Regions from separate parts of the Stenotrophomonas sp. SMYL41 genome, predicted to be linked through region 2. Evidence: predicted binding sites of a transcription regulator. Region 2 holds the regulator's gene; each other region holds the start of a gene.
What was found. The regulator FliA, encoded in region 2, starts transcription of late flagellar genes. The targets are predictions, from matches to a motif close to TAAAGTTTNNCNNNCNNNGGCCGATAA.

Region 1 (10,171 bases), on a different contig from region 2:
TGCAGCGCGCCGGCTATGCCACCGACCCGCGCTACGCCGCCAAGATCGCCGCGATCGCCGGTGGCCCGACCATCGAGCGCGCCGTCGCCGCCGTGGCCGACGCCGGCTCGCGCCTTGGCCAGACCTTCGCCAGCACCGCGACCGCGGCGCTGGGTATCACTCGTCGTTGAGGAACACCATGTCCAGCGTACTTTCCACCGGTACCGGTGCCCTGCTCGCCTTCCAGCGTGCGTTGGCGACCACCAGCCACAACGTGGCCAACCTCAATACGCCCGGCTACAGCCGGCAGAAGGTCAACTTCGCCACCGCCGATCCACAGAACTACGGCTATGGCACGGTCGGCAATGGCACCCGCATCACTGATATCCGCCGCACGGCCGACCAGCTGGCGATCTCGCGCCTCCTCGACAGCAGCGGTGAACTGGCGCGCCTGAAGCAGCTATCGGGCATGGCCGACCGGGTCAATGCCCTGTTCTCCGATGCGGCAACCAACGTGGCCGGCGTCTGGTCGAACTTCTTCGATTCGGTCAGCGGACTGTCGTCCAACGCGGCCGGCACCGCCGACCGCCAGAACATGCTCGACGGCGGCAAGGCCCTGGCCAACCGCTTCGTGCAGCTCAACACGCACCTGAACAACCTCAACAGCGAGGTCAACAACGGCCTGCTGGCCGGTGCCACCGAGGTCAACCGCCTGGCGCAGGAAATCGCGCAGATCAACGGCGCCATCGGCACCAACATCGCCTCTGCCGCACCCGACCTGCTCGACCGCCGCGACCAGCTGATCACCCAGCTGATCGGCTACACCGGTGGCACGGCGGTGATCCAGGACGGCGGCATCATGAATGTCTACACCGCCGGCGGCAACGCGCTGGTGGTGGGTACCACGGCGACCAAGGTCACCACCGTGGCCGATCCGTACCAGCCCGAGCGCCTGCAGCTGGCACTGGAAACCCAGGGCAACACCATCCGCCTCGACCCGAAGGCGGTCGGCGGCCAGATCGGCGGCCTGCTGGAGTTCCGCGACACCGTGCTGACTCCTGCCCAGGCTGAACTGGGCAAGCTGGCGGTGGGCCTGGCCGAAAGCTTCAACCAGGCGCACCACCAGGGCGTGGACCTGTATGGCCAGATGGGCGGCGACTTCTTCAACATCGGCAACCCGCGTGTCACCGCCAACAACAGCAATGCCGGCACCGCCAGCCTTAGCGCAACCTATGGCGACCTGGGCAAGCTGGATGCGCAGAACGTGGTGCTGCAATTTGATGGCACCAACTGGAAGGCCAGCCGTGCCGACACCGGCGCCAGCATTCCGCTGACCGGTACCGGCACCGCCGCCGACCCGCTGGTGATCAACGGTGTGCAGCTGGTGGTGGGCGGCACGCCGGCGGCCAACGACCGCTTCCTGCTGCAGCCGACCGCCGGCGTGGCCGGCAGCCTGGAAATGGCGATCACCGATCCGTCGCGCATCGCTGCGGCCGCTGCGGTGAAGGGCGCGGCCGCCACCGCCAACACCGGCACCGGCAAGCTGAGCGGCGTTACCGTCACCGATTCGACCAACGCCAACCTGCGCAATCCCTCGGCGATCGTGTTCACCTCGGCCACCACCTACACCATCGACGGTGGCCCGCCGCAGACCTACACGCCCGGCCAGACCATCAGTGCCAACGGCTGGAGCTTCGTGCTGGACGGCGCGCCGAAGGTGGGCGATACCTTCAACATCACCCCGACCCCGGCCGGCTCATCGGACAACAGCAACGCCTCCAAGCTGGCCAAGGTGGAGAGCGCAAAGGCGTTCAATGCCGGGACGGTGACACTGAACGGTGCACTCGGTGGCCTGACCACCCAGGTTGGCGCCGCCGCGCGCTCGGCCGAGTACTCGCTCGACGCGCAGCTGGTGATCAATGACAAGGCGCAGGAAGCCCGCGATGAAGTGTCCGGCGTGAACCTGGACGAGGAAGCCGCCGACATGCTGCGGCTGCAGCAGGCCTACCAGGCCGCCTCGCAGCTGATCTCCACCGCCGACAGCATGTTCCAGACCATCCTGGGAGCCGTCCGCCGATGAGCAGCCGCATCTCCACCAGCATGATGTTCAACCAGTCCGTGTCGCTGATGATGGCCAAGCAGGCCAAGCTCAGCCACCTGGAGCAGCAGATCGCCACCGGCAGCAAGATCGTCAGCGCCAAGGACGACCCGGTGGCCGCCGGTACCGCGGTCGGCCTTGACCGCAGCCTGGCCGCACTGGATCGCATGAAGCTCAACGCCGGCAACGTGCAGAACCGCCTGGGGGTACAGGAAAACACCCTGGCGCAGGTCAACGACCTGATGGCACGCGTCAACGATCTGACCATCCAGGCCAGCAATCCAGCGCTGAGCGCGGCCGATAAGAAGACGCTGATCACCGAGGTCAACCAGATCCGCGACGGCCTGCTGTCGCTGGCCAACGCCGACGATGGCACCGGCCGCTACGTGTTCGGCGGCACCAACGACGGTGACCCGCCGTTTGCCAAGATCAACGGCAAGGTGGTCTACCGTGGCGACCAGACCCAGCGCCAGATCGAAGTCGGCCCCGATACCTATGTGCGCGATGCCCTGCCCGGCAGCGAGATCTTCATGCGCATTCCCACCGGCGATGGCTTCGTTGACGGCAGCGCCGCGGCCGGCAACACCGGCAACGGCGTGCTGACCAACGTCACCCGCGACGGCAGCGACAGCTGGAACGGCCAGGGCTTCAGCGTCCGTTTCACCACCGGCAACCAGTACGAAGTGGTGGACGGCGCAGGCAACGTGACCGGCACCGGCACCTACAAGGCCGGCGACGATCTGGAAGTGAATGGTGTCCGCCTTCGCATCACCGGCGCACCGGCGGCGGGCGACAGCTTCAGCGTGCAGGCCGCCAGCAGCCGCGACATCTTCGCCACCATGGACAACCTGGTGGCAGCGCTGGGTGCCGACACCGGCACCACCGCGCAGATGACCGCGCAGCAGAACCAGCTGCAGAGTGCACTGCGCGACGTGGCACGCGCCTCCGAGCGGATGATCGACTCACGCGCTGCCGGCGGTGCGCAGTTGAAGGCCCTGGACAATGCGGCCGACATGCGCGAGGCCAATGGCGTGACGCTGAAGACCACGCTGTCGCAGATGCGCGACCTGGATTACGCCGATGCGCTGAGCCAGTACCAGCTGCAGAGCACCGCGCTGCAGGCGGCACAGACGATCTTCTCGCAGATGCAGTCGATGTCGCTGTTCAACAAGCTCCGCTGACGCTTCCCAAGCGCCACCCTCTGAAGGCCGCGATGCCCTGCACCGCGGCCTTTTTCGTTCCTGCGTGCCCATTCCCTCGCGCTCGCCGGGCGTGTCACGGCGCTACCGGAAAGATGCCCCGGTGCATTTTCCGTGATTTCCCATCAAGCCCGGCCCTGCCCCGCCGATACCTTCATCAGCGCTGGTTGGGCATGCCCAACCGCCCCTTCCGGGGTCGCCTTCACGCCCGACCAAGGCTGGAAAACCCCGGAAAAACAGCCTCCGGCAGCGAATTTTTGCTCCAGCGGAATTCACGCCTAAAGGTTGTTGACAAAGCGCCGTTATTCATTTGGCAACGGCGAAGCACACAGCCACACAAAAAAACAGGCGGCGCTTCGTTTCATTCACCAACGGGTTCCATATAAGAGGAGACGACCCCATGGCACAGGTAATCAACACCAATACGATGTCGCTCAACGCTCAGCGCAACCTGAGCACCAGCGGCAGCTCGCTCGCTACCACCATCCAGCGCCTCTCGTCCGGCCTGCGCATCAACAGCGCGAAGGACGACGCGGCCGGCCTGGCCATCAGCGAGCGCTTCACCACCCAGATCCGCGGTCTGGACGTGGCCATCCGCAACGCCAACGACGGCATCTCGCTGGCCCAGGTCGCAGAAGGTTCGCTGAACGAAGTGGGCAACAACCTGCAGCGCATCCGCGAACTGGGTGTGCAGGCCTCCAATGCCACCAACTCGGCCAGCGACCGCAAGGCCCTGCAGGCGGAAGTGACCCAGCTGGTTTCGGAAATCGATCGCGTCGCCAAGCAGGCCGACTTCAACGGCACCAAGCTGCTGGACGGCAGCTTCACCAGCCAGCTGTTCCAGGTGGGCGCCAACGCCGGCCAGGCCATCGCCATCAACAGCGTGGTCAACGCAAAAGCCGATTCGCTGGGCGCGGCCACCTTCGCCAACGGCTACACCGGCACCAGCCTGGCAGCGGCCGACAAGGCCACCGCCGACACCACCTATTCCGGCCTGCAGGTCTCGGTGACCCCGCCGGGCGGCACCGCCACCACGGTCACCATCAGCGACTTCACCGTGAAGGCCGGCGAGTCGATCACCTCGGCCACCGCGGCGGCGATCAACAACAAGCTGGGTGAAACCGGCGTGGTTGCCTCGGTCAATGCCGGCGTCATCAGCCTGGCCTCGGTCAAGGATGGCCAGACCTTCGCCCTGGGTGTCAGCGCGGCGACCCCGCCGGCCGGTGTCACCGCCGCGACCATCGCCGGCCTGGGCCTGACCGAGACCAGCACCAACGGCGGCACCCTGACCGGTGCAGCGGCCAGCTTCGTCAAGGACCTGAACGTCACCACCGCCGAAGGCGCACAGAAGGCGATGTCGATCGTCGACAAGGCCCTGGAATCGGTCAACAGCGTCCGCGCCGACCTCGGCGCGATCCAGAACCGCTTCACCTCGGTGGTGGCCAACCTGCAGACCTCCTCGGAGAACCTGTCCGCATCGCGCAGCCGCATCCGCGATACCGACTTCGCCAAGGAAACCGCCGAACTGACCCGCACCCAGATCCTGCAGCAGGCCGGCACGGCCATGCTGGCCCAGGCCAACCAGGTACCGCAGAACGTGCTCAGCCTGTTGCAGCGCTGACATGAGCCGCCCCCGGTGCACGTCGGGGGCGTCTAACCCAACTCACGTGCAACCGCTCAAGGACCTCTCCTCATGGCACAAGTCATCAACACCAATACGATGTCGTTGAATGCTCAGCGCAACCTGAGCACCAGCGGCAGCTCGCTGGCTACCACCATCCAGCGCCTGTCCTCCGGTTCGCGCATCAACAGCGCCAAGGACGACGCCGCCGGCCTGGCGATCTCCGAGCGCTTCGGCACGCAGATCCGCGGTACCGACGTCGCCATCCGCAATGCCAACGACGGCATCTCGCTGGCCCAGGTCGCCGAAGGTTCGCTGACCGAAATCGGCAACAACCTGCAGCGCGTCCGCGAGCTGTCGGTGCAGGCCTCCAACGCCACCAACTCGGCCAGCGACCGCAAGGCGCTGCAGGCCGAAGTGACCCAGCTGGTCTCGGAAATCGACCGCGTCGCCAAGCAGTCGGACTTCAACGGCACCAAGCTGCTGGACGGTTCGTTCTCCAGCCAGCTGTTCCAGGTCGGCGCCAACGCCGGCCAGGCCATCGCCATCGACAAGACCATCGATGCCAAGGCCAATGCCCTGGGTGGCGCCAAGTTCGACACCAACTCGCTGGCCCTGGCCGACCCGGGCACCAACGCTGATTTCAGCACCAGCGGCCTGTCCATCAACGGCGTGGCCATTGCCGACGTCTCGGTCAAGCAGGGCGCCGATGCTGCTGCCACCGGCAAGGCCTCGCGTGAAGCGCTGGTGACCGCGATCAACGCCAAGATCGGCGAGACCGGCGTCTACGCTGAAGTGAACGGCACCACCGGCGTGACCCTGACCTCGGTCAAGGACAGCGTCAACGCCGATGGCTCGTTCAAGGCCATCACCGCGACTCCGGGCACCTGGACCGGCGCCACCGCGCCGACCTTCACCGCCACCACCGCTGCTGCAGCGCCGGCTGCGAAGTACGCCAGCAACCTGGACGTCAGCACCGTGAAGGGCGCCCAGCAGGCGATGGAAATCGTCGACAAGGCCCTGGGTGCGATCAACAGCACCCGCGCCGACCTCGGTGCGGTCCAGAACCGCTTCACCTCGGTCGTGGCCAACCTGCAGACCTCGTCGGAAAACCTGTCGGCTTCGCGCAGCCGCATCAAGGACACCGACTTCGCCAAGGAAACCGCCGAACTGACCCGCACCCAGATCCTGCAGCAGGCCGGTACGGCCATGCTGGCCCAGGCCAACCAGGTGCCGCAGGGCGTGCTCAGCCTGCTGCGCTGATCCGCTCACTGATCGACCCCCGGGCGCCGCATGACGCGGCGCCCGGATCCTGAAACACGTTCCACCTTCGCCAAAGGAAAAGCACCATGGCACAAGTCATCAACACCAACACCATGTCCCTGAATGCTCAGCGCAACCTGAGCACCAGCGGCAGCTCGCTGGCTACCACCATCCAGCGCCTGTCCTCCGGTTCGCGCATCAACAGCGCCAAGGACGACGCCGCCGGCCTGGCGATCTCCGAGCGCTTCGGCACGCAGATCCGCGGTACCGACGTCGCCATCCGCAATGCCAACGACGGCATCTCGCTGGCCCAGGTCGCCGAAGGCTCGCTGACCGAAATCGGCAACAACCTGCAGCGCGTCCGCGAGCTGTCGGTGCAGGCCTCCAACGCCACCAACTCGGCCAGCGACCGCAAGGCGCTGCAGGCCGAAGTGACCCAGCTGGTCTCGGAAATCGACCGCGTTGCCAAGCAGTCGGACTTCAACGGCACCAAGCTGCTGGACGGCACCTTCTCCAGCCAGCTGTTCCAGGTGGGCGCCAACGCCGGCCAGGCCATCGCCATCGACAAGACCATCGATGCCAAGGCCGGCTCGCTGGGCACCTCGACCTTCGCCACCGGCGCCACTGCCGCCCTGACTGCCAGCACCGATGGTGCCCGCTTCTCCGGTACTGTGATGGGCGTGGACATCGGCACGGTTGAAGTGAAGGCCGGCGCCACCACGGCGGATGCCTCCAAGGCCGTCGCCACCGCCATCAACGCCAAGATCGGCGAGGCCGGCATCTACGCCGAAGCCAATGCCGACGGCACCCTGAAGCTGAGCTCGGTGAAGGAAGGCAAGGCTATCGCCACCGCCGATATCGCCCTGATGCGCAGCGACTACGACGCGACCGCCAAGACCTGGGGCACCGCGGCGGCTGCGGGCGCCTACACCGCCGGCACCGACACCTCGGCCAACGTGCAGAAGCTGGACGTGAGCACCGTGCTCGGCGCCCAGCAGGCGCTGGAAGTGGTCGACAAGGCCCTGGGTGCGATCAACAGCACCCGCGCCGACCTCGGTGCGATCCAGAACCGCTTCACCTCGGTCGTGGCCAACCTGCAGACCTCGTCGGAAAACCTGTCGGCTTCGCGCAGCCGCATCAAGGACACCGACTTCGCCAAGGAAACCGCCGAACTGACCCGCACCCAGATCCTGCAGCAGGCCGGTACGGCCATGCTGGCCCAGGCCAACCAGGTGCCGCAGGGCGTGCTCAGCCTGCTGCGCTGATCCACGGCAAGAAGCGCCGCTACCGTCGGGTCAAACCGGCGGTAGCGGCAACCCGGAAGCCACGATGCACGAAGGCGCGGGCCATGCCCGGCCCGGGATCACTCCCGAACCGGCTTGGCATCGCCCGCTCCTGCGGACCTCTCTTTCAGCGCTGTACCTTTGACTGTACGTACCGGGCGGCTTCGTCTCCCCCCGATTGTCAGTAGCCTGATCCCTCCCCTGCATTGGGGGAGGGCTTTTTGCAGACTCCCGGCAGCCCGCGGTGAACCCACCCGCACCCTGCCCCAACCCTCCTGCAACCTGCGTGCCAGAACCTGCGCCAGACCTCTGGCACGGCACATGCATCAACGAAGTCCTCAAGACCCAGCGGCGCAGGCCGCTATTTTCGTTGACGACGGGCCACCGCATGGCGGCCAGGCCCGGATACCAGGAGAAACGACGTGGCAGACTTTGGATACGGTGGCATTGGCTCGGGCCTGGATATTTCCAGCATCGTCAACCAGCTGGTCGCAGCTGACCGCAAGCCCGCCGACAATGCGCTGAACCTGCAGCAGTCCAAGGCCAAGATGCAGCTGTCGTCGATCGGCACCGTCACTGCGGCGTTCGACAAGCTGAAGACCGCGCTGACCGCGCTCAAGGCCACCACGGCCTTCGACACCCGCACCGTCACCGCCACCGGTAAGTCCGGCCCCAACAATGCCGACGATGTGCTGACCGCGTCGGTAGCGCTGTACGACCTCGGCACGACCAAGGCAGCGGCTTCCAACGGCACGCACCAGGTGGAAGTGAAATCCCTCGCCACCGCGCACAAGCTGATTGCCGACACCTCGTTCCCGAAGACCGACACCTTCGGCGCCGGAACCTTGACGCTGACCGTTGGCGTTGGCGACAAGGCCAAGACCATGAACGTGGCAGTGGAGGACGGCGACACGCTGACCACCATCCGCAACAAGATCGATGCCGCGGGCCGCAAGGAAGGCGTGCAGGCGACGCTGATCAGCTCCGGCGACAACCAGTACCTGTCGATCGCCCAGGAAAAGACCGGTGCCGCCAATGCAATCAAGCTGGAATATGCGGGCAGTGACCCCAAGCTGGGCGCGCTGGTCGGCAGCCTGAAAGAGAACACGCCTGCAGCGGACGCCGAACTGACCATCGACGGCGTGAAGGTGGTCAGTGCCAGCAATACGGTGACCGATGCCGTGCCGGGCCTGACCCTGAACCTCAAGGTTCCCGGCAAGAGCACGGTGGTGATCAGTACCGACACGGCCGCCGCAACCAAGGTCATGCAGGAGTTCGTGACCGCCTACAACGCGGCGATCGCGGCGATCAATACCGAAACCAAGTACGACGCCAAGACCAAGGAAGCGGCCACCTTGACCGGCGATGCGCAGATGCGTGGCGCCTCCAGCCAGCTGCGCTCGGTGATGTCGGGCGTGTTGAAGGAACTATCCGCCGACGGCCTGGACCCAAAGGTGCTGGGCCTGCAGACCCGCGGCTATCCCAACGCCGACGGCACCCTGGTGCTGGACACCACCAAGTTTGCCGCGGCACTGGCCAGCCAGCCTGAAAAGATCCGCTCGGCGATTACCGGCGACACCGGCGGTGCGGGCACGCTCTACACCATGGTCGACGGCTACGTCAGCACCACGGTCGGCAAGGAGGGCGCGTTCGTCGCCCGTACCAAGGGCCTGAACACCACGCTGGACAACATCGACAAGCGCCGCAAGGACCTCGACACGCGCATGAAGAGCGTGGAAGAGCGCTACAAGAAACAGTTCCTGGCGCTGGACAGCCTGATGGGCAAGCTGCAGCAGAGCAATACCGCGCTGCAGCAGCAGCTGGCACAGTTGAACCGCTGACGATGCGTGCGCGGCACTCAAGTTTGCCGCGCAACGCACCGATAACGGACGCAACAGCAATCATCGCCGCGCCGTCGGCACCGATCCCCACGATCACCGGCGGCACCCCGCGCAAGGAGAATCACGAATGTACGGTTCCAGCCGTCAATATGCCGAGCAGTACCGCCAGGTAGGAGTGACCAGTGCGGTCGCCGATGCCGATCCGCACAAGCTGGTGGCGATGCTGCTGGCCGGTGCGCTGGAGCGCGTGCGGCGCGCCCTGGCCAGCCTCGAGCGTGGCGACCAGGCCGGCAAGGGCAAGGCCATCGGCGAAGTCTGCGCGATCGTCGGCCACCTCAATGGCTCGCTGGACCATGAGGCCGGCGGCGAGATCGCCGGCAACCTGTCGGCACTCTATGACTACGTGCTGCAGCGCCTGACCGAGGCCAACCTGCACAACGACCGTGCCGCGCTGGATGAATCACTGCAGCTGCTGGGCGAGATCGACAGCGCCTGGAATGCGATCCCGCACGAACAGCGCCGCCCGGCCGCGGTGGCACCATGAGCCTGCACGAACTGCATGCACAGCTGGATGCCTTCGAGAAGGCTTTGGGCGAAGACTCCCTCGACCAGGCCGACAGCCTGCTCGACGGCCACGACAGCACCCTGCACGCCCTGCTCAGCCAGCCGCTGACCGCCGCCGACCACGCTCCTCTGACGGCCCTGTTCGAGCGCCAGCAGAATCTGCTCGGCCTGCTGCGCCAGCGCCGTGATGCCGTGGCCGCACTGATGAACGACGGCCAGCGCTCCCTTCGCGCGGCGCATGCCTACCTGCAGGCAGAATCGCTGGCATGACCTCGCTGCCGACCACCTCGCTGCACCACCCGGCCGAAAGCGAGCTGTTCGAC
Region 2 (10,171 bases):
ATCAGCCGAAGATCCGCGTGGCCACGCAGAAAGTGGCCGGCGCCGAGGCGTTGATCCGCTGGCGCCATCCGGAACACGGCTTGATCCCGCCCGACCGCTTCATCCGCCTGGCCGAGCGCAGCGGCGCAATCAACGACATCGGCCGCTGGGCGCTGGACCAGGCCTGCCAGCAGCTGCGGCGCTGGCACGATGCCGGCCACGAAGGCTGGTCGATGTCGGTGAACCTCTCGCCGGTGCAGTTCAGTTCGCCACACCTGCTGCAGGACGTGCGCGCGGTGATCGAACGCCATGGCATCGCACCCCGGCAGCTGGTACTGGAGATCACCGAAAGCACGGTGATGCGCGACACCGACACCAGCCTTCGCCTGCTGCAGGCACTGTCTGCGCTGGGCGTGGGCATCTCCATCGATGATTTCGGAACCGGCTATTCCAGCCTGCTCTACCTGAAACGGCTGCCGTCCACCGAAATCAAGATCGACCACGCGTTCGTGCGCGACCTGGAACACAGCGCCGAGGACGTGGTGATCGTCTCGGCGATCGTGGCACTGGGCCATGCGCTGGACATGGACATCGTGGCCGAGGGCGTGGAAACCGCCGCCCAGCGGGCCTACCTGGAGCGCCTGGGCTGCGACTACCTGCAGGGCTACCTGCTCGGCCGCCCGGTCGACGCCGCCCGCTTCATGCAGCTGCACGACCTGCCGCGGCCGCGGGTGGAGCTGGCGCAGAGCCCACCGCCCAGCGATAGCGCCCCCCGGTAGCTCCCCGCCATGCGCGGATGGGCCGGACCATCCCGCCACGGAACACTTCTTGCACGCACCCCGGCATCCCCTGCCGCAGTGCCCGTGATGTCCGAAAACGAATCCGCCGGCGAAAAGACCGAACAACCAACCGAAAAACGCCTGCGCGACGCCCGTGAACAGGGCAACCTGCCGCGCTCGCGCGAACTCGGCACCGCCGCCGTGTTCGGCGCCGGCGTGCTGGCGGTGATGGCCATGAGCGGCTCGATCGGCCGTGGCGCCACGGCCTGGATGAAGCACGCGCTCAGCCCGGAACAGAGCCTGCGGCAGAACCCGAAGGCACTGTTCGGCCATTTCGGCGACCTGCTGCTGCAGTTCATGCTGGTGATCGCGCCGCTGGTGCTGGTCTGCCTGCTGGCCAGCTTCGTCGCACCGCTGGTGATGGGCGGCCTGCGCTGGTCGCAGAAGGCGTTGCTGCCCGACATCAACCGCCTGAACCCGATGAGCGGGCTCAAGCGCCTGTATGGCCCGGAAGCCATCGCCGAGTTCACCAAATCGCTGCTGCGCGTGGCCTTCGTCGGCGTCGCCGCCGGGCTGGTGGTGTGGAGCGGCTTCGACACCCTGCGCGGGCTGATCCACCACCCGCTGGAGACCGCCATCACTGATGGCCTGGGCTTCACCCTGCGCCTGCTGCTGGCCACCGCCGGCGCGATGCTGGTGCTGGCCGCCATCGATGCGCCGTACCAGCGCTGGAACTGGATGCGCAAGCTGAAGATGACCCGTGAAGAGCTGCGCCGGGAAATGAAGGAAAGCGAGGGCAGCCCCGAGGTGAAGGGCCGCATCCGCCAGCTGCAGCAGCAGATGGCCAACCGCCGGATGATGGAGGCGGTGCCCACCGCCGACGTGGTGGTGGTCAACCCCACCCACTACGCGGTGGCCCTGAAGTACGAGGGCGGCGCCATGAACGCCCCCACCGTAGTCGCCCTGGGCGTGGATGAGACCGCCCTGCGCATCCGTGAAGTGGCCGACGGCAACAAGGTGGCGATCGTCTCCGCGCCGCCTTTGGCACGCGCCTTGTATCGGGAAGGCCAACTCGGAAAGGAAATCCCCGTGAGACTGTATTCGGCCGTCGCCCAGGTCCTGTCCTACGTCTACCAGCTGCGCGCCTGGCGCACTGGCCCGATGCCGGACGCCCCGCACATCCAGGTGGATGAATTCGGCAAGGGAGGCCGCCCGTGAGCGCCCAGCCCGCCACCGGTTTCAACACCCGCCGCGCCCTGGAAATGATCCGCCAGGGCCTTGGCGCGCCGCTGATCGTGCTGGCCCTGCTGGCCATGGTCGTGGTGCCGCTGGCCGCGCCGGTGCTCGATGCGCTGTTCACCTTCAACATCGCCATCTCGCTGATGGTGCTACTGGCGGTGGTCTACGTGAAGCGCCCGCTGGACTTCACGATCTTCCCGATCGTGCTGCTGATCACCACCATGCTGCGGCTGGCCCTGAACGTGGCCTCCACCCGCGTGATCCTGCTCAACGGCCAGAACGGCCACGACGCCGCAGGCAAGGTCATCGCCGCGTTCGGCGAATTCGTGATCGGCGGCAACTACGCGGTCGGCATCGTGGTCTTCGCGATCCTCACCATCATCAACTTCGTGGTGATCACCAAGGGCGCCGGCCGCGTCTCGGAGGTGACCGCGCGCTTCATCCTGGACGCGATGCCCGGCAAGCAGATGGCGATCGACGCCGACCTCAACGCCGGTTTGCTGACGCGCGAAGAAGCCAAGCTGCGCCGCGAGGAGGTCCGCGAGGAAGCCGACTTCTACGGCGCAATGGACGGTGCCAGCAAATTCATCCGCGGCGACGCCATCGCCGGCATCCTGATCCTGTTCATCAACATGCTCGGCGGCCTGGCCGTGGGCGTGCTGCAGCATGGCATGCCGTTCGGCGACGCCGCTGCCACCTACACCCTGCTGTCGATCGGTGACGGACTGGTGGCGCAGCTGCCGGCCCTGCTGGTCTCCAGCGCCGTGGCGATGCTGGTTACCCGCGCATCGCGCTCGCAGGACATGGCCCAGGCCATGACCGGCCAGGTGTTCGGCCAGTACCGCGCGCTGGCGATCACCGCCGGCATCATCGGCGTGGTCGGCCTGGTGCCGGGCATGCCCAACGTCGCTTTCCTGACGCTGGCGGCGATCCTCGGCTTCATCGCCTGGAAGGTGTACCGCAAGGGCAAGGCCCCGGCTGCGGACGCGGCAGGCGGTGGCACCGATGCTGCCGCACTCAACGCACTCGGCCGCCCGGCGGCACCGGCACCGACCGCCGAACTGAGCTGGGACGAACTGCGCCCGGTCGATCCGCTGGGCCTGGAGGTCGGCTACCGGCTGATTCCGCTGGTGGACAGCAACCAGGGCGGCGAACTGATGGCACGCATCAAGGGCGTGCGCCGCAAGCTGACCCAGGATGTTGGTTTCCTGATCCCGTCGGTGCACATCCGCGACAACCTGGAACTGCCGGCCAACGGTTACCGCGTGCTGGTGCACGGCGTACCGGTGGCCACCGCCGAGATCCACCCCGACCGCGAGCTGGCCCTGGACCCGGGCAGCGCCCTCGGCGCGCTGGAAGGCATCGCCGGCAAGGACCCCGCGTTCGGCCTGGATGCCACCTGGATCCAGCCGCACCAGCGCGCCCAGGCCGAAACGCTGGGCTACACCGTGGTCGACCCGGCCACCGTGGTCGCCACCCACCTCTCGCACCTGATCCGCGAACACGCGCCGGAACTGCTCGGCCACGAAGAAGTGCAGCACCTGCTGGCCAACCTGGCCAAGAGCGCGCCCAAGCTCGTCGAAGATCTGACGCCGAAGGCGCTGCCGCTGTCGGCGGTGGTGCGCGTGTTGCAGAACCTGCTGGTCGAGCGCATTCCGATCCGCCAGCTGCGCAAGATCGCCGAAGCACTGGTCGAACACGCTCCGAACAGCCAGGACCCGGCCGTGCTGACCGCCGCCGTGCGCACCGCGCTGGGCCGCTTCATCGTGCAGGAGATCGCCGGAATGTCGGCGGAGCTGCCGGTGTTCACCCTCAACCCGCAATTGGAACGTGTCTTGCAGGAGTCCACGCAGGGCAACGGCGCCGCGCTGGAACCCGGACTCGCTGAGCGACTGCACCAGAGCCTGGCCGAATGTGTCAGCAAGCAGGAAGCCCGCAACGAGCCCGCGGTCGTGCTGGTACCTGGCCCGGTGCGCGCCGCGCTGGCCCGCCTGGTCCGCCACAGCGTTCCGTCGCTGTCGGTCCTGGCCTACAGCGAGGTGCCGGAGGACAAGCGCCTGAAGCTGGTCGGAACGATCAGCTGACGCCGCCCTCCGATGCGCCAGAAAACAGACACCACTTTCGAACCCACGCACCAGACAGATACCAAGGGGAACCCGCACCGTGCAGACCACCGACCACCCGAGTTCCCCGACCGCCACCCCGCCGTCTTCGTCCCGTGACCACAGCATGAAAATCAAACGATTCGTCGCCGCCGACATGCGCTCGGCCATGAACCTGGTGCGCAAGGAACATGGTCCTGACGCCGTGATCCTGTCCAACCGCCGGATCGAGGAAGGCATCGAGATCGTCGCCGCCGCCAACTACGACGAGAGCGCCGTGCAGCGTGCACTGGAAGCCTCGCGCCGCGACGTGGCGCCGCCGCCGGCACCCAGGCCGCGCACCGCCGCCGACGCGGTGATCGCCGCGGTCACCCGCCGCCGCAGCAGCACCCCGGCCCCGGAACCGGTCGCCGCCACCACCTCGGCCGTCGCCGCCCTCGCCCGTGCCGCCGTCGGTGCCACCGGCCGCACCCTGGACAGCGCCGACGAAATCGTGCCGACCCGCGGCAGCACCGGCTTCGCCGCCACCCTGGCGCGCGCCGCCGTCAACGAACCGGCACTGCCGGAACAGAGTTACGCCCCGTTTGCCGAAGCCATCGTCGCACCGGCGGCCACCAGCGCCACGCCGGCCAACCGCGCCCGCTTCCAGATCGACCCGCCGCACGAGGCGCATCACGAAAGCGCCGCACCGGCCGTGCAGCCACCGCCGCTGCCGACCGCTGCCGTGACCGATGCGCAGCCCGAGGTCGCCCGCAGCGAACCGGCAGCGGCCGAAGCCGCCGTCGACGCCAGCCCGGCCCCCATGCTGGCCCCGGCACCGACGCTGACCGTGGTCGCCCAGGACGACGCCGAGATCCGCCAGCTGCGCCAGGAAGTGGCCGGCATGCGCCAGGTGATCGAGCGCGAGATGAACCGCTTCACCGACGAGCGCCTGCGTGGCTGCCCGGTGCGCGCCACCGCGCTGGACCTGATGGACGAATACGGCTTCGATGCCGGCCTGGCCCGCGACGTGGCCATGCAGATCCCGCTGGAGACCGAGGCCCACCGCGGCCGCGGCCTGATGCTGGGGCTGATCTCGCGCAAGCTGCCGATCGCCCCGGTCGACCCGCTGGAAGAAGGCGGTGTGATCGCCCTGGTCGGCCCCACCGGCGCCGGCAAGACCACCACCATCGCCAAGCTGGCCTCGCGCTTCGCCGAGAAGCACGCGCCGCGTGACGTCGCCCTGGTCACCACCGACACCACCCGCATCGGCGCCCGCGAACAGTTGTATGGCTACGGCCGCCAGCTCGGCATCGCCGTGCACGAAGCCAACAGCGGCACCGACCTGGACCAGCTGCTGGAACGCCTGAAGGACTACAAGCTGGTGCTGATCGATACCGCCGGCCTGGGCCCGCGCGACCGCGCCCTGGCTGCCCAGCTGCAGTGGCTGCGCGCCGCCCGCCAGGTGCGCACGCTGCTGGTGCTGCCGGCCAACACCAGCTTCGGCGACATGGACGAGGTGGTCCGCCGCTTCGGTGCGGCCAACCTGCAGGGCCTGGTGCTGAGCAAGCTGGACGAGACCGGCCGCTTCGGCAACGCCCTGTCGGTGGCCGTGGACCACGCCCTGCCGATCACCTGGGTGACCGATGGCCAGGACGTCCCGGAGGACCTGCACCGGGCCAGTGCAGCCAATCTTGTACTTCGCCTTGAAGATTTGCGCCGAGCGGCCGATATGCCCTGCAACCCGGAGTTGAACCATGCCGTCGCGTGAGTACGCCAAGCTGACCAAGACCTTCCCGCTGTCGGCCACCCGCAGCGAGCCGCTGGGCCCTGTGCGCACCATTGCCGTGACCGGCGGCAAGGGCGGCGTGGGCAAGACCAACGTGTCGGCCAACCTGGCCGTGGCGCTGGCCGGCATGGGCAAGCGCACGCTGCTGCTGGACGCCGACCTCGGCCTGGCCAACATCGACGTGATCCTGGGGCTGAACCCCACCTTTACGCTGGCCGACCTGGTTGCCGGCCGCTGCTCGCTGGACGACGTCATCGTCGAAGGCCCGAACGGCGTGCTGGTGGTCCCGGCCGCCTCCGGCCGCCGGCACATGGCCGAACTGGCCCCGGCCGAGCATGTCGGCCTGGTCAATGTGTTCTCCGAGCTGGAACGCGAGCTGGACATCATGGTGGTCGATACCGCTGCCGGCATCACCGATGGCGTACTGACCTTCTGCCAGGCCGCGCAGGACACCGTGGTGGTGGTCTGCGATGAGCCGGCCTCGATCACCGACGCCTACGCACTGATCAAGGTGCTGTCGCGCGAGCGCGGCGTGGACCGTATCCAGGTGGTGGCCAACATGGTGCGCGACCCGAACGAGGGCCGCGTGCTGTACGAAAAATTGACCCGCGTCTGCGAGAAGTTCCTCGCCGATGTCTCGCTGAACTACCTGGGTTGCGTGCCGCAGGATGATTGGCTGCGCCTGTCGGTGCAGCGCCAGCAGCCGGTGGTGAAGGCCTACCCGTCCAGCCCATCGGCGCTGGCCATCACCGAGATCGCACGCCGCACCGCGCGCTGGCAGGCACCGACCGAACCGCGTGGCGGTGTCGAGTTCTTCCTCGAGCGCATTCTCAAACAGCGCGGGGTGGCCGCATGAAAGGCGCAGCCCAGTACAGGGAAGTCCAGCGCTCGGCGGCCAACGAGGTCATCGCCCAGCACTCGGACCTGGTGAGGCGCATCGCCCACCACCTGGCCGCACGCCTGCCGGCCAGCGTCGAAGTCGACGATCTGATCCAGGCCGGCATGATGGGCCTGATCGAAGCCTCGCGCAGCTACGACGCCGACCAGGGCGCCTCGTTCGAAACCTATGCCTCGATCCGCATCCGCGGCTCGATGATCGACGAGATCCGCCGTGGCGACTGGGTGCCGCGCTCGGTGCACCGTCGTGCACGCGACGCCGCCGCCACCATCCGCCGCCTGGAACAGAGCACGGGCCGTGCTGCCAGCGCCACCGAAGTCGCCGCCGCGATGGAGATGCCGCTGCCCGAGTACCTGCGGCTGATGGAAGACGCCGCACGTGGCCAGGTGCTGAGCCTGGAATCGCGCATCGAAGACCAGGGCGAACTGGACACCGTCGCCCAGGGCGGCCCGACCCCGCAGCAGGTCCTGGAGCGCGGCGAATTCGGCCGCGAGCTGGGCAAGGCGATCGGCCACCTGCCCGAGCGCGAACAGCTGGTGCTTTCGCTCTACTACGAGCAGGAGCTGAACCTGAAGGAGATCGGCGCCGTGCTCGGCGTGAGCGAGTCGCGGGTCTGCCAGATCCACGGCCAGGCCGTGCTGCGCCTGCGCGGCCGGCTGAAGATATTCGAGGCCGCCGATGCCGGCCTCGAAGAATGAACATCCCCGAGGCGTCTGCCCCCGGCCGCCCGGAATGAACAACAAAGGAACTCTGCTTTGAACAAGAACATGCGCATCCTGATCGTCGACGATTTCTCGACCATGCGTCGAATCGTCAAGAACCTGCTGGGCGATCTGGGCTTCACCAACACCGCCGAAGCCGAGGACGGGCATGCCGCGCTGTCGCTGCTGCAGAGCCAGTCGTTCGATTTCGTGGTCACCGACTGGAACATGCCGGTGATGACCGGTATCGAGCTGCTCAAGGCGATCCGCGCCGACGCCAAGCTGAAGACCCTGCCGGTGCTGATGGTCACCGCTGAAGCCAAGCGCGAGCAGATCATCGAAGCGGCCCAGAACGGCGTGAACGGTTACATCATCAAGCCGTTCACCGCGCAGACGCTGGAAGAGAAGCTCGGCAAGATCTTCGAACGCCTGGCAGCCAGCGCCTGATGGATACCACGGTCGACAAGAACGCCCTCGCCCTGCGCCTGCAGGAAGCCCTGGACGCACTGGAGTCCGGTGACGAAGCCGCGTGGCGGCAGCGCATCGATGGGCTGGTCGCGCTGCGCACGCAGCCGATGATGAGTGGCCTGTCGCGGCTGGCCCGCGAGCTGGGACAGGCACTGGGTGAACTGCCGACCGTGCCCAGCGAAGCCGGGGAACTGGACGATGCCTGCGCACGCCTGGACCACGTGGTGGCGATGACCGAACAGGCCACCCACCGTACCCTGGACCTGGCCGAGGAATGCCGCAGCCTGACCGAACAGCTGCGCGCCGAAGGCCTGCAGCCGGGCCAGGACGCGCAGCTCGAGCGCATCCGCCACAACCTCACCGAGATCGCCCTGACCCAGAGCTACCAGGACCTGACCGGGCAGATCATCCGTCGCGTGGTCGGCATCGTCCGCCGCGTGCACGAAGGCTTCGGCGCGCTCGGCCTGCCGCCGGAACAGCATCGCACCGACCCGGAACTGGCCGGGCCGGCACTGAAGGGACTGGACCGCCACGCGGTCTCGCAGAACGACGCCGACGACCTGTTGTCGGATCTGGGGCTGTAAGCATGAGCGCTGTATCCGACGACATCACTGCCGATTTCATCATCGAGGCACAGGAGATCCTGGATCGCCTCGGCGAACAGCTGGTGTCGCTGGAGCAGGCACCGCAGGACGCCGAACAGCTCAATGCGGTGTTCCGGGGCTACCACACGCTGAAGGGCGGCGCCGGCTTCCTGGGTGTCACCGCCATGGTCGAGCTGTGCCATGCCGCTGAGGAAGCGCTGGGCGCCGCGCGTGCCGGCCAGGCCGTGCTGCAGGCCCATCACTTCGACGCCGCCCAGCAATCGCTGGATTACCTGCAGTCGATGCTGGATGCGGTGTCTTCCGGCACCGAGCCGGGCTATGCGCCGCCGGACCTGATCGCTCAGTTCGACGTGCATGGCAGTGCTGTGGCCGCACCCGCCGCCGCAGCAGCACCCGCTGCGGGTGGCAGCGACCTGATTACCGACGACGAATTCGAAGCGCTGCTCGACCAGCTGCACGGCGGCAACGCACCGACCGCAGTGGCGCCGGCAAAGAAGGCCGACGACGGGCTGATCAGCGAAGACGAGTTCGAAGCCCTGCTCGACCAGCTGCATGGTGGCGCCGCACCCGGCGCCAAGCCCGTGGCTGCGGTGGCGCCGGCACCGATCGCCGCCCCGCGCCCGGTGGCCGCACCGGCACCGGCACCGGCGGCCAAGCCGGCCGCCAAGCCGCTGGCCGAAGCCGAACACACCGTGCGCGTGGACACCAAGCGCCTGGATGCGATCGTCAACCTGATCGGCGAACTGGTGCTGTCGCGCAACCGGCTCAAGACCCTGCGTGCACGCCTGCGCGACGAGGAACTGGACCGTGCGGTGTCCACCCTCGACATCGCCACCGCACGCCTGCAGTCGGCGGTGATGCGCACCCGCATGCAGCCGGTGGGCAAGGTGTTCTCGCGCTTCCCCAAGGTCGCCCGCGACGTCGCCCGCTCGCTGAAGAAGGAAGTGGACCTGGAGCTGATCGGCGCCGAGACCGAGCTCGACCGCAACCTGGTCGAAGCGCTGGCCGACCCGCTGGTGCACCTGGTCCGCAACGCCATCGACCATGGCGTGGAAATGCCCGACCTGCGCGAAGCACAAGGCAAGCCGCGGATGGGCCATGTGCGGCTGTCGGCACAGCAGGAAGGTGACTACGTCAGTATCGAGGTGCAGGACGATGGCGCCGGCATCGACCCGGAAAAGCTGCGTGCGAAGGCACGCGAGAAGGGCCTGATCGATCCGGAAGCCGCTGCCCGCTTGAGCAGCGAGGAGTGCCTGCACCTGGTGTTCCTGCCCGGCTTCTCGACCAAGCAGCAGGTCACGGATATTTCCGGCCGCGGCGTTGGCATGGACGTGGTGCAGTCGCGCATCCGCGAACTCAGCGGCCAGATCCAGATCCAGTCGGAGCTGGGCCGCGGCAGCCGCTTCCTGATCCGCGTGCCGCTCACCCTGGCGATCCTGCCGACCCTGCTGGTGCAGGCCGGCGAGGACGTCTACGCGCTGCCGCTGGCGCGCGTGATGGAAGTGCTGCACGCACCGCGCACCTCGCTGGGCTGGTTCGATGGCCGCGCCGTGCTGGACCGCCGCTCGCACACGCTGCCGCTGGTCGATCTGCGCCAGTGGCTGGATGTGACGCCCGCTGCGTCGACCCTGC
Region 3 (10,171 bases), on a different contig from region 2:
TTGTCATCCAGTACCGTGCGGCCGCCGGAGGTCACCAGCTGGCCGTTGGGTGTCACCGACAGCGCCGCGCCGCGCGTGTACGCTTCGCTGCCGTCGCTGGCCTGCACCGCCAGCCAGGTGCCGCTCTGCAGGGCAAGGTCCAGCGGCTTGCCGGTGATGTGCTGCGCGCCGGGCCGGCGGTTGAAGCCGGCGTCGACGTGCAGCGCATCCACCCGCGAGGCAAAGCCCGGGCCCTTGATCGGGAAGGCTTCGGTGTTGGCCAGCGCTTCCTTGAAGCCAGGGGTGTCCGAGTTGGCGAGGTTGTGGCTGAGCGTTCCCTGCGCCTGCAGGGAGGCGCGGGCACCGGTCATCGCCACGTAAAGGGCTTTATCCATGCGGGGAGTTCCGTGACAGGGTCAGCCGCTCATCAACGGATGTTGATGACGGTCTGGGTGATCTGGTCCTGGGTGGTGATCATCTGCGCGTTGGCCTGGAAGTTGCGCTGCGCAGTGATCATGTTGACCAGCTGCTCGGTGAGATCGACGGTGGACGCTTCCAGCGAGCCGGCCTGGATCTTGCCGAGGTTGGAGGTGTCCGGCATGCCGGTGCGCGGCGTGCCCGATTCGAAGGTCTCCACCCACAGGTTGTTGCCCTTCGATTCCAGGCCCTGCGTGTTGTTGAAGGTGGTCAGTGCGACCTGGCCCAGCGGCTTGTCGTCGCCGTTGGAATAGCGGGCGTAGACCACGCCGGATTCGGACACGGTCACTTCGTTGAGCTTGCCCGCGGCGTAGCCGTCCTGCTGGGTGTTGCGCAGCGCGAACTTCTCGCCGTACTGGGTCGAGCCACTGATATCCAGCGTCATGTTCAACTGGCCGGCACCGGTGGTCGGGGTGAAGGTGCCGAGGCTGACCTTGCCGTCGGCCGGTGCGACCAGCTTGCCGCTGTTGTCGAAGGTGACCGGGGTGGGTGCGCCTGCCGGCTGGCCATCGACGTAATTGCGCACGGTCCATTCGTTGGGGTTGGCGCCCTTCACGAAGTACGAGACCTGGATGTGGCTCACACCCAGCGAGTCGTACACGGTGATGCCACCGCTGGAGTGGTTGTAGCTGTTCGAATCGGTCGGGTCGAAGGTCGCCACCGTCGGTTGCTTGGCGTTGGCCGGCAGGGTGAAGCCAACCTTCACTTCGCTGGTCTGCTTCGGCGGGCTGTCGGTGGTCAGCAGCTGCAGGTCGACCAGCCGGCCGGCATCGAAGTTGGTGCCATCGGCGTTCGGCGCGAACACCTGCAGGCGCGCGCCCTGCGGGTTCACAACATAGCCGGCCGAGTCGGTCTGGAAGTTGCCGGCACGCGAGTACACGCGCGAACCATTCATGTTCATGGTGAAGAAGCCTTCACCGGAAATGGCCATGTCCAGGCTGCGCCCGGTCTGCTCGTTGTGGCCCTGGATGAACTGCTGGGCGACGTTGGAAACACGCACGCCCGAGCCGGTCTGGTTCTTCGACAGGCCGTAGCTGGTCGAAGCGAACAGATCGGCGAACTCCGCGCGCGACTGCTTGAAGCCGGTGGTGTTTACATTGGCGACGTTGTTGGCGGTGACGCTCAGGTCGGTGTTGGCGGCATTGATGCCGGACAGCGAGACATTGAAGCCCATGGGATGCTCCTGGTTGATGCGGAATGTGCGGCTCAGCTGACGCGGAGCACGTAGTCGATCGGGGCCGTGCCCAGGCCCTTGAGATTCAGGTACAGGCCGTCGGAACCGACGGTCACGCTTTCCACCGGCGCCTGCACGTAGGTGGACAGCTTGGTGCTCTTGCCAGCGGTGTCGACGTGGTTGGCGACGATGGAATACTTGCCCGGTTCCATGCGCTTGCCATTGGCATCCTTGCCATCCCACTGGAAGGCGGTCTCGCCGGCGGCCTTGGCTTCCACGCTCAGCGAGGTGACCTTGGCGCCGTTGGCGTCGGTGATGTCCACGGTGATGATGCCGGCCGACGGCGCAGCCACCGTGCCTTCGACGCTGCCTTCCTTCTCCAGCACCAGTTTCTCCGAAGGCACCAGCACCTGGTGGCCGACCAGCGCCGCACCACGCAGCACCTGGTCGCTGGCCATCGATTCCTGGAAGCCCTTCACCGTCTTGTTCAGATCGGTGATGCCTTGCACAGTGGACATCTGCGCCATCTGCGCGACCATCTGCGTGTTGTCCATCGGCTTCAGCGGATCCTGGTGCTGCAGCTGCTCGGTCATCAGGCGCAGGAAGTCGGCCTGGTCAAGCGTGTTCTTCTTTTTCGTGGCATTGCTGTTGGGGGCATTCAGGCCCAGCGCGGAATAGACGTCCTGGCTGGTCTGGTTGTTGACGGCGGTGGTCATGGCGGTGTCCGGTGCTGCGGGCCTCAGCGGCCCATGGTCAGGGTGGCCAGGGCCAGTTCCTTGGCGGTGGTCAACATCTCCACGCCGGCCTGGTAATTGCGCGAGGTCGAGATCAGGTTGACCATCTGCGCCACCGGATCGACGTCGGGCTGGTAGATGTAGCCATCAGCGTCGGCCAGCGGATGGCCCGGCTCGTAGCGCTTGATCGGCGCGGCCTCGCTCTGGCTGATCTCCTTCACCTTCACCGAGGTGATGTTCGGATCGTTCCTGCTGGTGACGGCCTGGAAAATCGGTTCCAGCGGCTTGTACACGGCGTCGGCGGAACCGGCGACGGTGTCGGCGTTGGAGAGGTTGGAGGCGATGGTGCTCATGCGCACCGACTGCGCCTGCAGCGCGGAGCCGGCGATATCGAAGATCGGCAGGTTGCTCATGGCTTATTGCCCCGTGATCGCGGTCAGCATGGAACGCACCTTGCTCTCGACGAAGCTGAGCGAGGCGCGGTATTCCAGTGCGGCGCGACCATAGGCGGCACGCTCGGCATCGGGGTCGACGGTGTTGCCGTCCAGGCTGGGCTGCACGCCTTCGCGCGCGATCTGGAACGGGTTCAGGCCACTACTGATCTCGTAGTGCTGCTCATGGGTGGTGGCCATCAGGCCGTTGGCATCCTGCCCCTGGGCGTGGCGCAGGGCGGCATCGAAGTCCAGGTCCTGGGCCTTGTAGCCGGGCGTGTCGGCATTGCCGAGGTTGCTGGCGATCAGCTTCATCCGCTGTTCGCGCAACGGCATGGCCTGGGCGTGGACGCCCAGGTAGTCGGTAATCAGGTTGCGCACGGTGCACTCCCACGGGAACGTTGCCCGGGAAGCTGCAAGGGGTGTGCCCAAGGCGTGGGGGCACATGCCCCCCGGGGCGGGCGCGGGCGCGCCGGGGGGGGGCGGGCCCCCCCCCCCGCGGCCGGCCCTACGCCGCCAGCGCCACCTTGCGCAGGCGGTCCAGCACGAAATCAGCCAGTTCGTGCGGCGAGTACTTGGCGACGAAGGCATTGGCGCCGACGCGCTCGACCATGGCGTTGTTGAAGACGCCCGACAGCGAGGTGTGCAGCAGCACGTACAGGCCGGCCAGGCCCGGGTGGCGCCGAATTTCCGTCGTCAGCGTGTAGCCATCCATGGCCGGCATCTCGATGTCGGAGATGACCATGGCGTAGCGCTCGGCCGGGTTCTCGCCCGAGGCGTGGACCTGCAGCAGGTGGTCCAGCGCCTGCTTGCCGTCGGAAAGCAGGGTGGCACCCACGCCCAGCTGGTCCAGCACGCTGCGGATCTGCTGGCGGGCCACGCGCGAGTCGTCCACCACCAGCACCTGCAGCTGCGGGCCGTCGGCGGGCATGGCCATCGCCGGGTCGAGTACCGCTTCACCGCGCACCTGGGCGATATCGGCCAGCACGCTTTCAACGTCGATCACCTGGATCAGCTCACCCTGGAAGCGGGTCACCGCGGTCAGGTAGCTCGACTCGGCGCCCAACTCCGGCGGCGGGTGGATGTCTTCCACCGCGATGTTGACGATGCGCTCCACGCCGCTGACCAGGAAGCCCTGGATCGAACGGTTGAATTCGGTGACCACCAGGTAGCCCGGCGAGGTGTCCGCATCGGGCTCGCGCTCGGGGTGGCCGATCGCCAGGCCCAGGTCCAGCACCGGTACCGAGCGGCCGCGCACGTCGGCCACGCCAGAGAACTGGCTGGGCAGGCCGGGCACCTGGAACAGCTCGGGCCGCCGCAGGACTTCCTGAACCTTGAAGACATTGACGCCAAAAAGCTGACGTCCGCCGAGACGGAACAGCAGCAGCGCCAGGCGGTTGTGGCCGGCCAGTCGGGTCCGCTGGTCGATCCGGTTGAGCAGGTCATGGGACATGGCTGCTGTATCGGCGTGGGGGGGCGGAACTTGAGCGCTTTTGTGGTGTCGAGCATGGCTCGACTCCACAAAAGGCGGCCCCTCGGTCTGGCACACCCCTTGCACGCACCAGGGCCAGGTCTTGCCGATTGAAGGAGGCGCCATGCGCCGGGTCACATCTCTATTCGCCATCGCGCTCGCCGTGGCTGCGCCATGGGCGAGCGCTGCGGACTGGCAGCCGGTGGCCAGCATCCGCACCGCGGCGCTGTCGACGCTGCCGGCGGGCAGTGAAGGCGAAGCGCAGGTGGCCGATGCGCTGCGCCTGCCGAAATGTGGCGGCGCGTTGCAGGTGCAACCCACCGCCAACACTACGGTGGAGGTCAGCTGTCCCGATGCGGGCGGTTGGCGCCTGTTCGTGCCGGTGAAAGTGCGACGCAACCAGACCGTGCTGGTGCTCAACCGTGGAATCGGTACTGGAGAAACCCTCACTGCCGCCGATATCACCACTGCCCAGCGTGACGCCGCCCGGATTGCCGGCGCGGTGCTGGCCGATCCCACTGCAGCGATCGGCCGCATCGCCCGCCGTCCGTTGCAGGCCGGAGCCCTGCTGTCGAACAGCGACCTGGTGGTCCAGCGTCTCATCAGGCGAGGAGACAATGTGGCCCTGGTGTCGCGTCGCGGCTCGGTCGAGGTCCGCATCGCCGGTCGTGCGATGGGTGATGCAGGTGAGAACGAACGGGTCTCGGTCGAGAACCTTTCCTCGCGACGGATCGTGCAGGGCACGGTCGATGCCGCAGGTGACGTAATCGTGGCGCGTTGAATTACCGCAGAATATCCCTAAAGATCACGGCCCTGCGGCCGTTATCCCTTGTGAACGGCAACTCCAGGACACCCCATGAGCCAGAAAATCGACGGCAACCTGCAGGTCCCCCAGGCACTGCGCAGCGTGACGACCCCGGCCAACAAGCCCGGCGTCAGCACCGATGCGGCGGCGCGCCCGGTCGAGGCGGCCGACAGCCTGCGCCTGACCGGCGAGGCCACCAATCTGCAGGCCATCGAGCGTGAGCTGACCACCGCCCCGGCGATCGACGCCCAGCGCGTGGCAGCTGTGCGCGAGTCGCTGCAGAACGGCACCTACAAGATCAATCCGGACGCGATCGCATCGCGCATGCTCGATCTGGACCAGCAGCTGCACGGATGACTGCGGCAATGAGCGAGCCGCTGCAGCGTCTCGCCCAGGCCCTGGACGTTGAGCGCCAGGCCCTGGTCGAGCACGACGTGCACGCCCTGATCCGGGCTACCGGCGCCAAGCTGGAAGCGCTGCGTGCGCTGGAAGGCGCGCCACCGGTGGGCGAGGGCGAACAACTGCAGGAACTGGCCGAGCGCAACCGTGCCAACGGCGTGCTGCTGTCGCGCCGCCGCCGCGAGGTGAACTGGGCACTGCGCCAGCTCGGCCGCACCGAAGACGCCTCGGCCTACGACGCCAAGGGCCAGTCGCATACGGTCAGCATCGGACGGCCGCTCGCCGTCGCCTGACGCGACGGCGGTCGCACAACCCCATCAAGCGGGCTGAAGCCCGCTGCACGACCGCGTATATTGGGCGCCTGTTCGAACGCCCCGAGTCGCCGTGTCCGCTGCCAACGCCCTGGTTACCGCCCCCCTTCCGCCACAGCCGGTGCTGCAGGCCCTGCTTGAGCGCCTGCGCGAAGGGCTGCTGCTGTTCACCGAGGACGGGCAGGTGGCCCTGGCCAATCCGGCCGCGCAGAACCTGCTGGCCGGTGGCGAGGAGGGCGGACTGCCGCCGCCGCAGCGCCTGCGCGAACTGCTGCCCCCCGACGCACTGGAGCAGGCCCGCCAGCATGGCCACTGGAATGGCAGCCTGCCGCTGGGCGAGGGCGTGGTCATCGCCCACCTGTACCACCATGGCCCGATCGGCCAAGGCCATTTCCTCGCCCTGTTCCGCCACATTGAAGGGCAGGAAGACTACGAACGCGAACTGCAGCAGCGCCACGCCGAGCTGCGCCAGGCCTACCTGCGCCTCAATGGCACCCAGGAAAAGCTGCTGCAGTCCGAGAAGATGGCCTCGATCGGCCAGCTGGCCGCCGGCGTCGCGCATGAGATCAACAACCCGATCGGTTACGTGCACTCCAACCTGGGCAGCCTGCAGGAATACCTGCGAAGCCTGTTCACCGTCATCGAAGCCTACGAGCGCGCCCTGCGCGCGCCGGACCCGAAGGCGCTGATTCCGGAGATCGACGACATCCGCGACCGCCTGGACATCGATTTCATCAGCCGCGATCTGCCGCAGCTGATGGCCGAGTCGCGCGAAGGCATCGAACGGGTGACGCGTATCGTGCGCGACCTGAAGGACTTCTCGTACTCGGGCCGCGACGAGTCGTGGAAGCTGGTCGACCTGCACGCGGGCCTGGAATCGACCATCAACATCATCTGGAACGAACTCAAGTACAAGGTCACCCTGGTGCGCGAGTTCGGCCAGTTGCCGCTGGTGGAGTGCCTGCCGTCGGAGTTGAACCAGGTCTACATGAACCTGCTGCTCAATGCCGGCCATGCCATCGCCGAACGCGGCACGATCACCGTGCGCACCGGCGTCGACGGCGATCACGTATGGGTCGAATTCGAAGACACCGGCGGCGGCATCTCGCCGGAACTGCGCCAGCGCATCTTCGATCCGTTCTTCACCACCAAGCCGGTGGGCAGCGGCACCGGCCTGGGCCTGTCGATCTCCTACAGCATCATCAACAAGCACCACGGCCGCATCGACCTGGACAGCACCCCGGGCGTGGGCTCGCGCTTCCGCGTGGTGCTGCCGGTGAAGCAGCCGCGCTGACCGCACCTGGTAGTGCCGGCCGCTGGCGGCAACCTCATCCCACCAAGTACCCCAGAGCAGCCGGCCGGCGGCCGGCTCTACCGGACGGGACCCTCACCGCGGCGGCCGATCCTCGCCACCATCCCCGGCGTCCACCGGCGCCGGGCCGGCATTGCTGCGGCGCTGTTCCTCGTAGGTGCGGAACGCCTGGTGGATGTGCTTGCGCAGCTCGTCGTCGTTCCACGGCTTGGTCAGGAAGCGGTAGATCGCGCCGCGGTTGATCGCATCGGTCACCGTGTTCAGATCGGTGTAGCCCGACAGCACCAGGCGGATCGTGTCCGGGTACAGCATCTTCACCCGGCCCAGGAATTCGGTGCCGCTCATGTCGCTCATGCGCTGGTCGGACAGAATCACCTGCACGTCGTTGATCGCCAGCAGATCAAAGGCATCACGCACGTTGCCGGCCGCCAGGATGCGGTAGCCGTCGCGGCGGAACAGGCGCACCAGCGAGCGCAGCACGTTTTCCTCATCGTCCAGCAACAGCAGCGTCCGGTCCGGGCGCGTTTCGGCGAAGGCCTCCGGGCGCAGGTAGCGGCGGCGCAGCGTCATGCCGGCGGCATCGGCCGACATCGGTTCACCGAACAGGTAGCCCTGGAATACATCGCAGTCGTTGCGGCGCAGGAATCCCAGCTGGGCCTGCGACTCCACGCCGTTGGCGATCACGGTCATGCCCAGCTGGTGGCCCATGGCAATGATCGCGCGCGCGATGGCGGCCTCGCGGTTGCCGGCCGGCGCACTCTTGATGAAGCTGCGGTCGATCTTCAGCTTGTCCACCGGGTAGCGCACCAGTGCGCTGAGGCTGGAGTCGCCGGTGCCGAAGTTGTCCAGGCTCAGGCTGATGCCTTCGTTGCGAAGGTTGGCCAGCGTCTCATGGACGAAATTGACGTTGTTGGTCAGCGCACTCTCGTTGATCTCCAGCGTCAGCATGTGCGCCGGCACGCCCGCGGCCTGCATCAGCGACATCACCTCGGCGAAGAAGTTCGGCCGCAGCAGTTGCAGGGTAGATACGTTCACCGCGATGGTGAAGTCATCGAAGCCCTGGTCGCGCCAAAGCCGCGCCTGCTTCAGCGCGCCTTCCAGCACCCAGGTGCCGATCTGCACGATGATGCCCAGCCGCTCGGCGGTGCGCATGAAGCGTTCCGGCACCAGCATGCCCAGGGTGGGCGACTGCCAGCGCAGCAGCGCCTCCATGCCCACCACATGGCCATCGCGCGCACTCACCAGCGGCTGGTAGCGCAGCTTCAGCTCGCCATTGGGGATGGCATCGACGATCTGGCGGGCGATGATGCTTTCGCTGTGCGCGCTGGGCGGAGTGTCCACCGCATGGATGCGCACCGCATTGCCGCCTTCGCGGGCGGCCTGGTACAGCGCATCTTCCGCATGGTCGAGCAGGCGTGAGGCACTGCTGGCATGCTCCGGGCACAGGCTCACGCCCAGCTTGCCGGTCATGAACAGCGTGTACGGCAGCACCGACAGTGGCAGCTCCATCTGCTGGCGGATCTCTTCGGCGAAATCCTCCGGCAGCGGCAGGTCTGCGGTGCGTGGCACCGCGATCAGGAACTCGTCGCTGCCATGCCGCCACAGCTTGCCGCGACCGCGCAGGTAAGACTGCAGGCGTTGCGCGACCAGCACCAGCGCCTGGTCGCCCACTTCGGCGCTCATGTTCTCGTTGACCGATGCGAAGTGGTCGATGTCCACGTGCATCAGCATCAGCGCGATGCCGCCGGAGGCTGCCTCGGCAACCATGGCCTGCAGCTCGGGGTTGCCGGCGCCAAGGCGGTCGGGGGCATCGTCGATGCTGACCGGGGGCAGGTTCGGATTCCACATAGGCTCAGTATTCCGGTGAATCGACGGCGGCCATGCTGGCCGCCTGGTAGGGGAGGTGGACGTCGATCAGGGTGCCTTCGCCATGCGCGGATTCGATCCGCACGTGGCCACCGACGCTCTGTGCGCGCTCGCGCATCACGATCAGGCCGAGGCCGCGCGGGCCATCCGGATCGAAGCCCTCGCCATCATCGCGGATCTGCAGGTGCAGGCCGCGTTGGCCGACATCGCGCAGCTGCAGCAGTACCTGGCTGGCGCGCGCGTGGCGCAGGGCATTGGTGAGGCTTTCCTGGGCGATGCGGAAGCAGGCCTGTTCAATGCTGTTGTCGGGGCGGTGCGGCAGCGGCTCGATCTCGGCCAGCAGCTCCACCGGCGAGGAGCGGAACAGCACCCGCGCCTGCCAGCTCAGCGCCGCCTCCAGGCCCAGTGCATCCAGCTGCGGCGGGCGCAGCAGGGTGGAGATGTCGCGCAACTTGGCCACGGTGGTGTCGGCCAGGCTGACGATCTGCGCCAGGTCTTCGGCACGGCGCAGCGGGTCATCCTCGTCCTGCGCTGCATAGGCCGACAGCTTGATCGCGGTGATGGCCTGGCCGATGTCATCGTGCAGGTCGCGCGAGATCGCACGACGCTCATCCTCCTGCAGCGAGAACAGCCGCCCGGCCATCGCCTGCAGCTCGCGGTTGCTGGTTTCCAGCGCGCTGCGGGTGCGTTCGGAATCGCTCAGGTCGCGCACGATCAGCAGCTTGCAGTCGCGGCCGCCGTAACGGACTTCGCCCACCGCCAGGCCGGCATGGAAGCTGCGGCCGTCGGCACGCTGCATGGCCACTACGCTGCTGTGGCCCGGACCCAGGTGCGGCTGGCCGGCGCGCAGCTGGCTGCGCACCCGCGGCAGGTCTGCGGCAGCGACCAGTGCCGACAGTGGCTCGCCAAGCAGGGTGTGGCTACCGTAGCCGAACAGGCCAGCGGCCCAGGCGTTGGCGTACAGCACATGCTCGTCGGAGAGGATCACCACGCCGTCGGGCAGCACCCGCACCAGCTCGCGGAACTGTTCCTCGCGCTCGCGCAGAAGGCGCCGCGACTGCTCCCGCTCGGTCACGTCCTGCAGCGTGCCCAGCACGCGGCTGCGGCCCGCTTCATCGATCCCACTGGCGGCGCGCAGGTGCACCATCAGCGCACGGCCGTCCATCGCCAGCAGCGGCAGCAGCACGTCCACCTGCACCGGCTCACCGGAGC

Region 1: a site for FliA is predicted at 3,556-3,582, ahead of V3B30_RS02370 (flagellin). Genes of this name have one in related genera too.
Region 3: a site for FliA is predicted at 4,256-4,282, ahead of V3B30_RS02310 (chemotaxis protein). Genes of this name have one in related genera too.

Annotation. Positions count from the first base shown of each region.
Region 1 covers NZ_JAWIRX010000001.1:504,759-514,929, forward strand. Annotated here, with positions in the region: gene flgJ (flagellar assembly peptidoglycan hydrolase FlgJ) at 1-170, shown strand, start outside; gene flgK (flagellar hook-associated protein FlgK) at 179-2,059, shown strand; gene flgL (flagellar hook-associated protein FlgL) at 2,056-3,258, shown strand; gene V3B30_RS02370 (flagellin) at 3,677-4,897, shown strand; gene V3B30_RS02375 (flagellin) at 4,970-6,160, shown strand; gene V3B30_RS02380 (flagellin) at 6,247-7,425, shown strand; gene fliD (flagellar filament capping protein FliD) at 7,866-9,284, shown strand; gene fliS (flagellar export chaperone FliS) at 9,412-9,828, shown strand; gene V3B30_RS02395 (hypothetical protein) at 9,825-10,118, shown strand; gene V3B30_RS02400 (PilZ domain-containing protein) at 10,115-10,171, shown strand, end outside.
Region 2 covers NZ_JAWIRX010000003.1:14,108-24,278, reverse strand. Annotated here, with positions in the region: gene V3B30_RS04190 (bifunctional diguanylate cyclase/phosphodiesterase) at 1-758, shown strand, start outside; gene flhB (flagellar biosynthesis protein FlhB) at 846-1,976, shown strand; gene flhA (flagellar biosynthesis protein FlhA) at 2,021-4,081, shown strand; gene flhF (flagellar biosynthesis protein FlhF) at 4,227-5,849, shown strand; gene V3B30_RS04170 (P-loop NTPase) at 5,836-6,723, shown strand; gene V3B30_RS04165 (RNA polymerase sigma factor FliA) at 6,720-7,463, shown strand; gene cheY (chemotaxis response regulator CheY) at 7,521-7,913, shown strand; gene V3B30_RS04155 (protein phosphatase CheZ) at 7,913-8,518, shown strand; gene V3B30_RS04150 (chemotaxis protein CheA) at 8,521-10,171, shown strand, end outside.
Region 3 covers NZ_JAWIRX010000001.1:490,438-500,608, reverse strand. Annotated here, with positions in the region: gene V3B30_RS02335 (flagellar basal body rod protein FlgF) at 1-374, opposite strand, end outside; gene flgE (flagellar hook protein FlgE) at 407-1,630, opposite strand; gene V3B30_RS02325 (flagellar hook capping FlgD N-terminal domain-containing protein) at 1,663-2,346, opposite strand; gene flgC (flagellar basal body rod protein FlgC) at 2,370-2,777, opposite strand; gene flgB (flagellar basal body rod protein FlgB) at 2,781-3,176, opposite strand; gene V3B30_RS02310 (chemotaxis protein) at 3,304-4,248, opposite strand; gene flgA (flagellar basal body P-ring formation chaperone FlgA) at 4,391-5,047, shown strand; gene flgM (flagellar biosynthesis anti-sigma factor FlgM) at 5,123-5,428, shown strand; gene V3B30_RS02295 (FlgN family protein) at 5,425-5,763, shown strand; gene V3B30_RS02290 (ATP-binding protein) at 5,855-7,075, shown strand; gene V3B30_RS02285 (EAL domain-containing protein) at 7,169-8,941, opposite strand; gene V3B30_RS02280 (PAS domain-containing sensor histidine kinase) at 8,946-10,171, opposite strand, start outside.